Linked DNA regions of Gluconacetobacter diazotrophicus PA1 5. The protein of the gene in region 2 interacts with the protein of the main gene of each other region in a pairwise test. Links are inferred from orthologs where the notes say so. Each region holds a gene or a part of one and is shown on either strand. Other genes may lie near its edges.

Evidence for each region. The genes of interacting proteins can lie anywhere in the genome.
Region 1: the proteins of gyrB (region 2) and gyrA interact in binary tests that used the Escherichia coli proteins (3 or more experiments, as listed by UniProt). The link is inferred for Gluconacetobacter diazotrophicus PA1 5 from one-to-one orthologs.

Annotation. Positions count from the first base shown.
Region 1 is NC_010125.1:2,387,587-2,391,198, forward strand. The notes cover bases 277-3,612. They hold gyrA (DNA gyrase subunit A), read left to right. Parts: upstream 277-619; coding sequence 620-3,412; downstream 3,413-3,612. Other genes in these bases: ssb (single-stranded DNA-binding protein), read left to right, coding at 277-452; coaD (pantetheine-phosphate adenylyltransferase), read left to right, coding at 3,405-3,612. Outside these bases: more of ssb, read left to right, coding at 1-276. UniProt on the Escherichia coli protein: A type II topoisomerase that negatively supercoils closed circular double-stranded (ds) DNA in an ATP-dependent manner to maintain chromosomes in an underwound state.
Region 2 is NC_010125.1:1,801,343-1,809,141, forward strand. Bases 470-3,532 are described here. They hold gyrB (DNA topoisomerase (ATP-hydrolyzing) subunit B), read left to right. Parts: upstream 470-804; coding sequence 805-3,261; downstream 3,262-3,532. Other genes in these bases: recF (DNA replication/repair protein RecF), read left to right, coding at 470-718; GDI_RS08435 (DUF3108 domain-containing protein), read left to right, coding at 3,411-3,532. Also shown: more of recF, read left to right, coding at 1-469; more of GDI_RS08435, read left to right, coding at 3,533-4,127; GDI_RS08440 (HAD-IA family hydrolase), read right to left, coding at 4,114-4,794; bifunctional UDP-N-acetylglucosamine diphosphorylase/glucosamine-1-phosphate N-acetyltransferase GlmU, read left to right, coding at 4,926-6,311; glmS (glutamine--fructose-6-phosphate transaminase (isomerizing)), read left to right, coding at 6,311-7,799. UniProt on the Escherichia coli protein: DNA gyrase negatively supercoils closed circular double-stranded DNA in an ATP-dependent manner to maintain chromosomes in an underwound state.

The DNA of each region.
Region 1 (3,612 bases), 590 kb from region 2 along the record:
CGACCAGCGACACGTGGAATGACCGTGCGTCCGGCGAACGGCGCGAGCGCACGGAATGGCATCGGGTCGTCATCTTCAACGAACGCCTGGCGGACGTGGCCGAGCGGTTCCTGCGCAAGGGCCGCAAGGTCTATCTGGAAGGCACGCTGCAGACCCGCAAATGGACCGACCAGTCCGGCCAGGAACGCTACACGACCGAGGTCGTGATAGACCGCTTCCGTGGCGAACTGGTGCTGCTGGACAGCAACCGGGGCGGCGAATCCGGTGACGATGCCGGCGGCGGCGGATATGGCGGCGGGTATTCCGCGCCGTCCGCGCCCCGGCAGATCGGCGGTGGCCGCGGCGGCAGCGCCGGGGGTCCCGGCGGGAGCGGCGCGGGCGGCGGCAATCCCGGCGGCGGCTGGGACGCACCGCATGGCGGCAGCGACCTGGACGACGAAATCCCGTTCTAGGCGGGACGCGCCCCCGCCGGGGGCGAATCCGGCCGGGCGGCGCGTTTTTTCCCCGGCCGGACTCTGTGCTATCGTGCGGCGTGACGCCGCCGGCCCCCAGACCGGTTCCCGCCACCCCCGCCTCGCCCACGAGGCGCGCAGGGTGGCACTGACATGACGGATATGCCTTGACCGAAATTCCCGATCCGCCGGAACCGCCGGCACCCTCCGACATGATTCCGGTGACGATCGAGGAGGAGATGCGGTCCTCCTACCTCGCCTATGCGATGTCGGTCATCGTCAGCCGCGCCCTGCCGGACGTGCGGGACGGGCTGAAGCCGGTGCATCGGCGTATCCTCTATTCAATGCGCGAAAGCGGATTCACCCACGACAAGCCCTATCGCAAATCGGCCCGCGCGGTCGGTGACGTGATGGGTAAATACCATCCGCACGGCGATTCATCGATCTACGACGCCATGGTGCGCATGGCGCAGTTCTGGTCGATGCGGGTCAAGTTGATCGACGGCCAGGGCAATTTCGGTTCGGTCGACGGCGATTCCCCCGCCGCCATGCGCTATACCGAAGCGCGGCTGGCCAAGGCCGCTTCCTTCCTGCTGGACGATATCGACCGCGACACCGTCGATTTCCAGCCGAACTATGACGAGAGCGAGCAGGAACCGAAGATCCTGCCCGCCGCCTTCCCCAACCTGCTGATCAACGGCGCCTCGGGCATCGCGGTCGGCATGGCGACCAACATCCCGACCCATAATCCGGCCGAGATCATCGACGCCACCCTGGCGCTGATCGCCAATCCGGACCTGACGCTGGACGACCTGATCCGCATCGTTCCCGGCCCGGATTTCCCGACCGGCGGCATCATCCTGGGCCATGCCGGCATCCGCAGCGCGTTCGAGACCGGGCGCGGCTCGATCCTGATCCGCGCCCGTGCCGAGATCGAGGAACTGCGCCGCGACCGCAGCGCCATCGTGATCACCGAGATCCCGTACCAGGTGAACAAGGCGACCCTGCAGGAGCGCATCGCCGAACTGGTGCGCGCCAAGCAGATCGAGGGCATTTCCGACATTCGCGACGAAAGCGACCGGTCGGGCATGCGCATCGTCATCGAAATCAAGCGTGACGCGACGCCCGAGGTGGTGCTGAACCAGCTTTACCGCTTCACACAGCTCCAGACCTCGTTCGGCGTCAACATGCTGGCGCTGGATAACGGCCAGCCCCGCCTGATGGGGCTAAAGGACGTGCTGGAGGCCTTCATCACGTTCCGCGAGGATGTGATCCTGCGCCGGGCGCGCTTCGACCTGAACAAGGCCCGCGATCGCGGTCACCTGCTGGTGGGCCTGGTGATCGCGGTGGCCAATATCGACGCCGTCATCGCCCTGATCCGTGCCGCCCCCGACGCCGCCCATGCGCGCGAGGCGCTGATGGCAACGGCCTGGGACGCGGCGGATGTCGAGCCGCTGTTGGCGCTGATCCAGGACGAGGGCAACGTCGTGACCGACGGCAAGGTCTACCTGACCGAAGCCCAGGCGCGCGGCATCCTGGAACTGCGCCTGCAGCGCCTGACCGGGCTGGAGCGGGAGAAGATCCAGCAGGAACTGTCCGAGGTCGCGGCCCGGATCAACGAATTGCTGACCATCATCGCCAGCCGCCCGCGCCGCATGGAAGTGATGTGCGAGGAACTGGCGGCGATCCGCGCCGAACTGGCGACGCCGCGCATGACCGAGATCGCGCAATATGCCGGCGACCAGACCGACGAAAGCCTGATCGAGCCCGGCCAGATGGTCGTGACCATCACGCGTGAGGGCTTCATCAAGCGGACGCCGCTGGACGTCTTCCGCGCGCAGAATCGCGGCGGACGAGGCCGGACCGCCGCCGGACGCCGGGGCGACGACATCGTCGTCCGCTCGTTCAACGCCCATACCCACCAGTGGGTGCTGTTCTTCTCGTCGGGCGGCAAGGCCTATCGCGAGAAGGTCTGGCGCCTGCCCGAAGCCAGCCCGACCGCCAAGGGCCGGGCGCTGGTCAATTTGCTGCCCGACCTGGGCGGCGATTCGATCACGGCCGTGCTGCCGCTGCCGCAGGACGAGACCCTGTGGGAAAACCTGCACCTGGTCTTCGCCACCGCGACGGGCAACGTGCGCCGCAACCGCCTGAGCGATTTCCGCAACATCCGCTCGTCCGGCCTGATCGCGATGAAGCTGGATGACGGCGACCGGCTGATCGGCGTGGCCACCTGCCGCGAGGGACAGGATGTGTTCCTGGCCACGCGGGCGGCGCGCTGCATCCGTTTCCAGATCACCGACGACACGCTGCGCGTCTTTGCCGGGCGCGACAGTTCGGGCGTGCGCGGCATCCGCCTGGCTGAGGGGGACGAGGTCAACAGCCTGTGCGTGCTGAACCATGTCGAGGCGACGGTCGAGGAACGCGCGTCCTTCCTGCGCATGGCCAATGCCCGCCGCCGCGCGGAAAACGCCGCGCTGCAGGCCGGCGAGGAGGCCGAGGAGGTCGCCGCCGAACCGTCGGACGACGAAGCACTGCCCGCCGATTCGGTCATCGATCCCGAGCGGTTCGCCGAGATGGAACAGGCCGAGGAAATCCTGCTGACCGTCAGCAACGCGGGCTTCGGCCGCCGTTCGTCGGCCTATGATTACCGCGTCAGCGGGCGCGGCGGACAGGGCATTGCCAACATGACCTTCAACGGCGGCAAGCGCGGCAGCGAGGTCGTGGCCACGCTGCCGGTCATCAACGGTACCGACGTGATGCTGGTCACCGATGCCGGACGCCTGATCCGCGTGCCGGTGGACCAGATTCGCGTCATGTCCCGCCAGGCCAGCGGCGTCACGCTGTTCCGCCTGGACACCACCGAGCGCGTCACCAGCGTCTTCCCCGTGATGGATGACGGCGATGACGATGCCGAGGACGGCGGTCCCGACGCCCCGGCGGCGGAGGACGAGAATGCCTGATGCCACGCCGCGCACGGGGTTTTACCCCGGCACGTTCGATCCGATGACCAACGGTCACCTGGACATCGTCGAACGTGCGGCGCGACTGGTGGACCGGCTGGTGGTGGGGGTGGCGGAAAATACCGGCAAGCAGCCCCTGATGCCGCTGGACGAACGCGTCGCCTGCGTGCAGGCCGAAACCCGGGCGGTGGCGCAGCGGA
Region 2 (7,799 bases):
CCGGCGGCGCTTCCTGGACCGTCTGGTCCTGGCGCTGGAACCCGGCCACGCGCGCGAACTGGCGGCGCATGACCAGGCCATGGGCCAGCGCAATCGCCTGCTGGCGGCGGGACGCGCCGATCCGGGCTGGCTGTCGGCGCTGGAGGATTCGATGGCGCGCCATGCCGTCGCGGCCTCGGCCGCGCGGCTGGCGCTGGTGACGCAGTTGAACGGCGAGGCGGCGCATACGGTGCCGGACGGCTTTCCCCCGGCGCGGCTCGATATCCTGTGCCCCATCGTCCAGCAATTGCGCGACCGGCCGGCACTGGCGGTGGAGGATTGGCTGCGCGGACGGCTTGCGGCCGGCCGGGCGTGCGATAGCGCGCGCGGCGGTGCAGGGATCGGGGCCCATCGGGCCGACATGGCGCTGTCGGACCAGGCCAGCGGCCGCCCGGCGGCACAGGCCAGCACCGGCCAGCAGAAGGCCCTGCTGCTGGGGGTGGTGCTGGCCCACGCGGCGCTGATGACGCGCAGCCGGGGCGAGGCACCGATGATCCTGCTCGACGAACCGCTGGTGCATCTGGACGAGGCGCGGCGGGCGGCCCTGTTTCGCAGCGTGGGCGCGTTCGACGCCACGGTCCTGATGACCGGAACCGATGCCGATCAGTTCGCCCCGCTGCGCGGCCGGGCGGGATTCGTCTCCCCCCGCAATGGCGCGCTGGACGGGAAGCCTGTATGATCGCGTCTTTCGACCACGATCCCAATCTGGAGCATCTGCCCGGTATGTCCGATCAATCCAATCCCGTTCAGAAAACCGATGCGGATATGCCAGACGCGGATATGCCCAATTCGGACGCGACCGGGACCCTGCCCGACGATTCGGACTACGACGCGGCGTCCATTTCGGTCCTGAAAGGGCTGGATGCGGTGCGCAAGCGCCCCGGCATGTATATCGGCGATACCGATGACGGTTCGGGCCTGCACCACATGGCGTTCGAGATCATCGACAACGCGGTGGACGAAGCCCAGGCCGGATTCGCCACAAGCTGCATCGTGACCCTGAACGGTGACGGCAGCGTCACGGTGCGCGACAACGGGCGCGGCATTCCCACCGACATGCATGCCGAGGAAGGCGTCAGCGCGGCCGAGGTCGTGCTGACCAAGCTGCATGCCGGCGGCAAGTTCAACCAGAATTCCTACAAGGTGTCGGGCGGCCTGCACGGCGTGGGCGCCGCGGTGGTCAACGCCCTGTCGGAATGGATGGAAGTCCGGATCTGGCGCAACGGGCAGGAGCATATGATCCGCTTCCGCCACGGCGAGCGCGACGCCCCCCTGACCGTGGTGGGGCCGAGCGACGAGCCGCGCGGCACGCAGGTGACGTTCAAGCCCAGCATCGGGACCTTCACCAGGGTGGAGTTCGAATTCGCGATCCTGGAACGCCGGATGCGGGAACTGGCGTTCCTGAATTCCGGCCTGCAGATCGTGCTGCGCGACGAGCGCCACACCCCGACGCGCGAGGAGAATTTTCACTTCCAGGGCGGGCTGGCGGCCTTCGTCGAATGGCTGGATCGCGGCAAGTCGTCGATCGTCGATCCGCCGATCACCGGCAGCCTGCAGAACGAGGACAACGGCATCAAGGTCGAATTCGCCCTGACCTGGAACGACAGCTTCCACGAGACGATGCTGTGCTTCACCAACAACATCCCGCAGCGGGACGGCGGGTCGCACCTGGCGGGCTTCCGCCAGGCGCTGACGCGCGTGGTGGGCAAATATGCCGAAAGCAACGCCAGCAAGAAGGACAGCCAGTCCCTGGTGGGCGAGGACATGCGCGAGGGCATGACCGCCGTGCTGTCGGTCAAGGTGCCCGACCCGAAATTCTCGTCCCAGACCAAGGACAAGCTCGTCTCGTCCGAGGTGCAGCCGGTGGTCCATGCGGCGGCGTCCGACATGATCGCCCATTGGTTCGAGACCCACCCCAAGGAAGCGCGCGCGATCGTCGCGAAGGTGATGGACGCCGCGGCGGCGCGCGAGGCCGCGCGGCGCGCGCGCGAACTGACCCGGCGCAAGGGCGTGCTGGACGTGTCCTCGCTGCCCGGCAAGCTGGCGGATTGCCAGGAACGCGACCCGGCGCGCTCGGAACTGTTCATCGTCGAGGGGGATTCGGCGGGTGGCACGGCCAAGCAGGGACGCGACCGGCGCTTCCAGGCCATCCTGCCGCTGAAGGGCAAGATCCTGAATGTCGAGCGCGCGCGCTTCGACCGCATGCTGGGCTCGGCCGAGGTCGGGACGCTGATCACGGCGCTGGGCACCGGCATCGGGCGCGGCGACGTCGACCAGGGCGGGTTTTCGATCGACAAGCTGCGCTATCACCGCGTCGTCATCATGACGGACGCCGACGTGGACGGATCGCATATCCGCACGCTGCTGCTGACGTTCTTCTTCCGCCAGATGCCCGAGCTGATCGAGCGCGGGCACCTGTATATCGCGCAGCCGCCGCTCTATCGCGCCAAGCGCGGCAATGACGAACGCTACCTGAAGGACGATGCGGCGCTGGAGCAGTATCTGCTGGACAAGGCGCTGGCCAATGCGTCCCTGCGCTATGGCGACGGGCGGGTGGTCGCGGGGGCGGACCTTGCGGCCGACATGGCGTTCCTGCGGGACGTGACCCGCGCGCTGCAGCGCCTGACGCTGCGCGCGCCGCTCTGGATCCTGGAACAGGCGGCCATCGCCGGCGCGCTGAATGCCGACACGGCGACGGTCCAGACCCGGGTGGCCGCCCTGCAGGCCCAACTGGACGAGGTCTCGCTGCCCAACGAGCGGGGATGGAAGGTCGTGGCCAGCGCCGACGGGCTGGAAATGGCCCGCAGCGTGCGTGGCGTGGGCGAGGTCTATCGCCTGGACCCCGCGACCCTGCGCAGTGCCGAGGTCCGGTGGCTGGTCGAACGCGCCGACCGGCTGGCCACGGATTTCGCCGGCAAGGTCGAACTGACGCTGGACAGCACGACCCGGGCGGCCGACGGCCCGGCATCGCTGTACGAGCGTATCCTGGCCCAGGGACGGCGCGGACTGTCGATCAATCGCTTCAAGGGCCTGGGCGAGATGAACGATGCCCAGTTGTGGGAAACCACGCTGGACCCTGCCATGCGCACGCTGTTGCAGGTCAAGGTGGGCGACGTGGAAAACGCCGCCCAGGTTTTCTCGACCCTGATGGGCGATGTCGTGGAACCGCGCCGCGACTTCATCGTCGGCAACGCGCTGAAGGTCGCCAACCTCGACGTGTAGGCGATCCCGGCGGCGCCATGACACCCCCGATATCTGAGCAGAGGAGGGCACCGATGCCCCTGTCGATGCGCAGGCTTGCTGATCTGTCCCGGAAACTTGTCGTTGGCTTGGCCGCTGGGAGCTTGGCCGTCGGGGTGGCGCCTCGGGCCATGGCGACCGAAACGCCGCCGCAGATCGACCATACCTATGGCGTCTATGCCGACGGTCTGCGGGCGCTGACCATCACCGCGCGCTATGCCATCACGCCGGACGGGTATGCCATCCGTTCGACCATGCGCAGCGCCGGCATCCTGGGCTGGGTGGTCCGCATGAACCTGACGTCACAGGCGACGGGGCATTTCGTCCCTGACGGCGTGAATCCGGTCAGCTTCGACAGTGCGGGCTATTCGCGGGGCGCGGACCGGCATGTGGTGCTGGATTACAATGACGGACGCGCGCATATCGCGCTCGAGACCCCGCCCGAGCCCAGCCGCGAGCCCATACCGGCCGAATCGCTGGCCCCGGCGAAGGATACGCTCAGCGCCCTGATCCAGATGCAGCGGGCGGTCCGGGCGCACCATAGCTGCGACGGCTCCGCCATCGTCTTCGACGGCGCCCGCCTGCTGCGGGTACAGGCCTGGACGGTGGGCCAGCAGGATATGCCCGACGATTCCCGCCAGCCCTATCACGGGTCGGCGCTGCGCTGCGACTTCACCGACGTGCAGATCGCCGGTTTCCGCCAGTCCGACGGCCCCGGATCGGCGGCCCGCAAGACGATCCAGGGCAAGGTCTGGTTTCAGGATGTGCCCGGCGACGGGCTGACGATCGTGCGCGTCCTGTTCGACCATCCGAAGTTCGGACGGCTGGCCATCGTCATGCAGGGATAAGCTGGCCGGCGATGTGGGGGATTTCGGTCATCGAATCGGCGCCGATCGTGGCGCCGGCTTCCATGTCCGGACGGCCGTAGCCCCACCGGGCGAAGACCGAGCGCACGTGGGCGCCCTTGGCCGCGAAGATGTCGTTGTGATGGTCGCCCACCATGATCGCGCGGTCGGCATGGCCATGGGCCAGCCCGATCGTGCCCAGCAGGTGGGCGGGGTCCGGCTTGCGGACCGGGAAGGAATCGCCGCCGCCGATGGCGTCGAACCATTCCGTCAGTCCCAGTTCACTGACGATGCGCCGCGCCGCCGCCACCGGCTTGTTGGTGCAGATGGCCAGGGTCCAGCCCGCGTCCCGCAGCGTCTTCAGGGCATATTCGGTGCCGGGGAACGGTCGCGACTGTTCGGTCGCGCGCGGCGTGTAGTCCGCCATGTAGCGGTCCACGGCCTGCTGCACGTCGATTCCCGCCGCAGGCGTGCCGGCGTGGGCCAGAAGGCGGCGCACCAGGGCCGCCACGCCGTCCCCCACCATGCCGCGAACCAGGTCGGGCGAAATCCCGGGCAGGCCATACCCGGTCAGCAGCCGGTCGGCGCTGGCCGCCAGGTCCGGCAGGCTGTCCAGCAGGGTGCCGTCCATGTCGAACACGGCGATGCGGGGCGTGGGGGTGGCGGGCATGACGTCTCCTGCAAGATGGCGGTCGGCGGGATGGGCGATGCGATCGATCGCAGTATTTCGTAAACCTAAGTGATGCTCATGCATTGCGCCAAGGTTTGACAGGTCCGATGCCCGCCCGCTACCCGCATGCCATGAATGCCACCGTCCCGTCCGCGGCGCCCGCTGACCTGCCCGCCCATCGTCCCGCCACCGCCGTCATCCTGGCGGCCGGGATGGGGACGCGCATGAAGTCCGATCGTCCGAAGGTGATGCACCCGCTGGCCGGGCAGCCGATGCTGCGCTACCTGCTGGACAATGCCGCCTCGGTCTTCGACCGGATCGTCGTCGTGGTCGGGCCGGGCATGGAGCAGGTCGCCGCCCTGGCCGCGCCGCACGCCGTCGTGGTGCAGCAGGACAGGCTGGGCACCGCCCACGCGGCGGCCCAGGCCGCGGACCTGTTCGGGACCGGCGATGTCGCGGTCCTGTATGGCGACAACCCGCTGATCACGGCGGACAGCATGCGCCGCATGCTGGCGTGCCGGGCGGGCGAGGGGAACAGCGAGGGGGCGGGCCTGGCCCTGATGGCCATGCGGCCGCGCGATCCCGGACGCTATGGCCGCGTGGTGACGCAGGACGGGCTGGTCCGGCGCATCGTCGAATGGGCTGACGCGTCGGACGAGGAGCGGGCGATCACCCTGTGCAATGCCGGCGTGCTGTGCGCGGGGGCGGAGGATTTCCGCCGCTGGCTGGGTGCCGTGCGCAACGATAACGCCCAGGGCGAGTATTATCTGGGCGACGTGGTGGCCATGGCGGTGGCCGAAGGACGGCAGGTCCGTGCCGTCGAAGCACCCGAGGACGAGTTGCGCGGCATCAATTCCCGTGCCGAACTGGCCGAGGCCGAAGCCTGCGTGCAGCGCCGGCTGCGCGCCGCGGCGCTGGATGGCGGGGCGACGCTGGTGGCGCCCGAAACGGTGTTCCTGGCCGCCGACACGGTGCTGGAACCCGACGTTCTGGTCCAGCCCCATGTCGTCTTCGGGCCGGGCGTGACGGTGCGGCGGGGGGCGGAAATCCGCGCCTTCAGTCATCTGGAAGGCTGCGTGGTCGGGCCGGGGGCGCTGATCGGCCCCTATGCGCGGCTGCGGCCGGGCAGCGATGTCGGGGCCGCCGCCCATGTCGGCAATTTCGTCGAACTGAAGGCCACGACCCTGGGGGCGGGGGCGAAGGCCAATCACCTGTCCTATCTGGGCGATGCGACGATCGGCCCGGCGACGAATATCGGCGCGGGCACGATCACGTGCAATTATGACGGGGTGTTCAAGCACCGGACGGACATCGGCGCGGGATGCTTCGTGGGATCGAACGCGATTCTGGTCGCCCCCGTCAGCATCGGCGACGGCGCGCTGGTTGCCGCCGGCAGCGTCATCACCCAGGACGTGCTGCCCGACGCCATGGCGCTGGGCCGGGCCCGGCAGACGAACAAGGACGGACGCGGGGCCAGCTTGCAGGCGGCGCTGCGCAGGAAGAAGGAACAGGGCTGATGTGCGGCATTGTCGGCGTCGTCGGGTGCAAGTGTGCGACCCCGGTCATCTTCGACGCCCTGCGGCGGCTGGAATATCGCGGCTATGATTCCGCCGGGATCGCGACCCTGGTCGACGGCCGGATCGAACGACGCCGCGCGGCGGGCAAGCTGGACAACCTGGCGGCGCTGCTGGAGCGCGAGCCGCTGGCCGGCGTGACCGGAATCGGCCACACCCGCTGGGCGACCCACGGCGCGCCGACCGAGAACAATGCCCACCCCCACGGCACCGAACGCGTCTCGGTGGTCCATAACGGCATCATCGAGAATTTCGAGGAATTGCGGCGCGAGCTGGAGCAGGCCGGTCACGTCTTCACGACCGAGACCGACAGCGAAACCGTCGCCCAGTTGGTCGATTTCCACCTGGCGCGGGGCCTGTCGCCGCGCGACGCGGCCTTCGCGGCGCTGCGCCGGCTGGAGGGCGCCTATGCGCTGGCGATGCTGTTCGCGGGTCATGACGGGCTGGTCATTGGCGCGCGGCACGGCGCGCCGCTGGTCGTGGGCTATGGCGAGCAGGAGATGTTCCTGGGATCGGACAGCCTGGCCCTGGCCCCGCTGACGCGGCGCATCGCCTACCTGGATGACGGGGACTGGGTGGTCGTGACGCGGGACGGCGCCGAATTCTTCGATGCCTCCGGCGAACGGGTGGAACGCGCCGTGCGCACCACCGCGCTGATCGCGGGTTCGGTCGGCAAGGACGGCTATCGCCACTACATGGAAAAGGAACTGCACGAACATCCGGTGGTGATCGGCCAGACCCTGCAGCGGCTGATCGACCCCGCCACGCGGCGGGTCGTGCTGCCCGACCTGCCGTTCGACCTGGCCAGCGTGCCGCGCGCCGTGGTCACGGCATGCGGGTCGGCCTTCTATGCCGGCATGATCGGCCGTTACTGGCTGGAAGGCATTGCCCGCCTGCCGGTCGATATCGATGTGGCCAGCGAGATGCGCTATCGCGATCCGCCGCTGACGCCGGGCGGGCTGGGCCTGCTGATCTCGCAATCCGGCGAGACGGCGGACACGCTGGCCGCCTTGCGCGGCATGCGTGCCCGCCAGCAGCACATCGTGTCGGTCCTGAATGTCGAGCAGAGCACGATAGCCCGCGAAAGCGACGTCGTGCTGGGTACGGTCGCCGGCCCCGAGATCTCGGTGGCCAGCACCAAGGCGTTCACCGCGCAATTGTCGGTCCTGGCCTGCCTGGCCATCGCGGCGGGCCGCCTGCGGGGCACGGTGTCGGCCGAGCGCGAGCAGGAGATGGTGGCGGCCCTGCTGGACCTGCCCAGCCGGGCGAGCGAGGTGTTCGACCAGGCCCCGGCGATCCGCGAGATGGCGGCGGTCGTGGCGAACGCGCGCGACGTGCTGTATCTGGGGCGCGGATCGTCCTTCCCCGTCGCGCTGGAAGGCGCGCTGAAGCTGAAGGAAGTGTCCTATATCCACGCCGAGGCCTATGCCG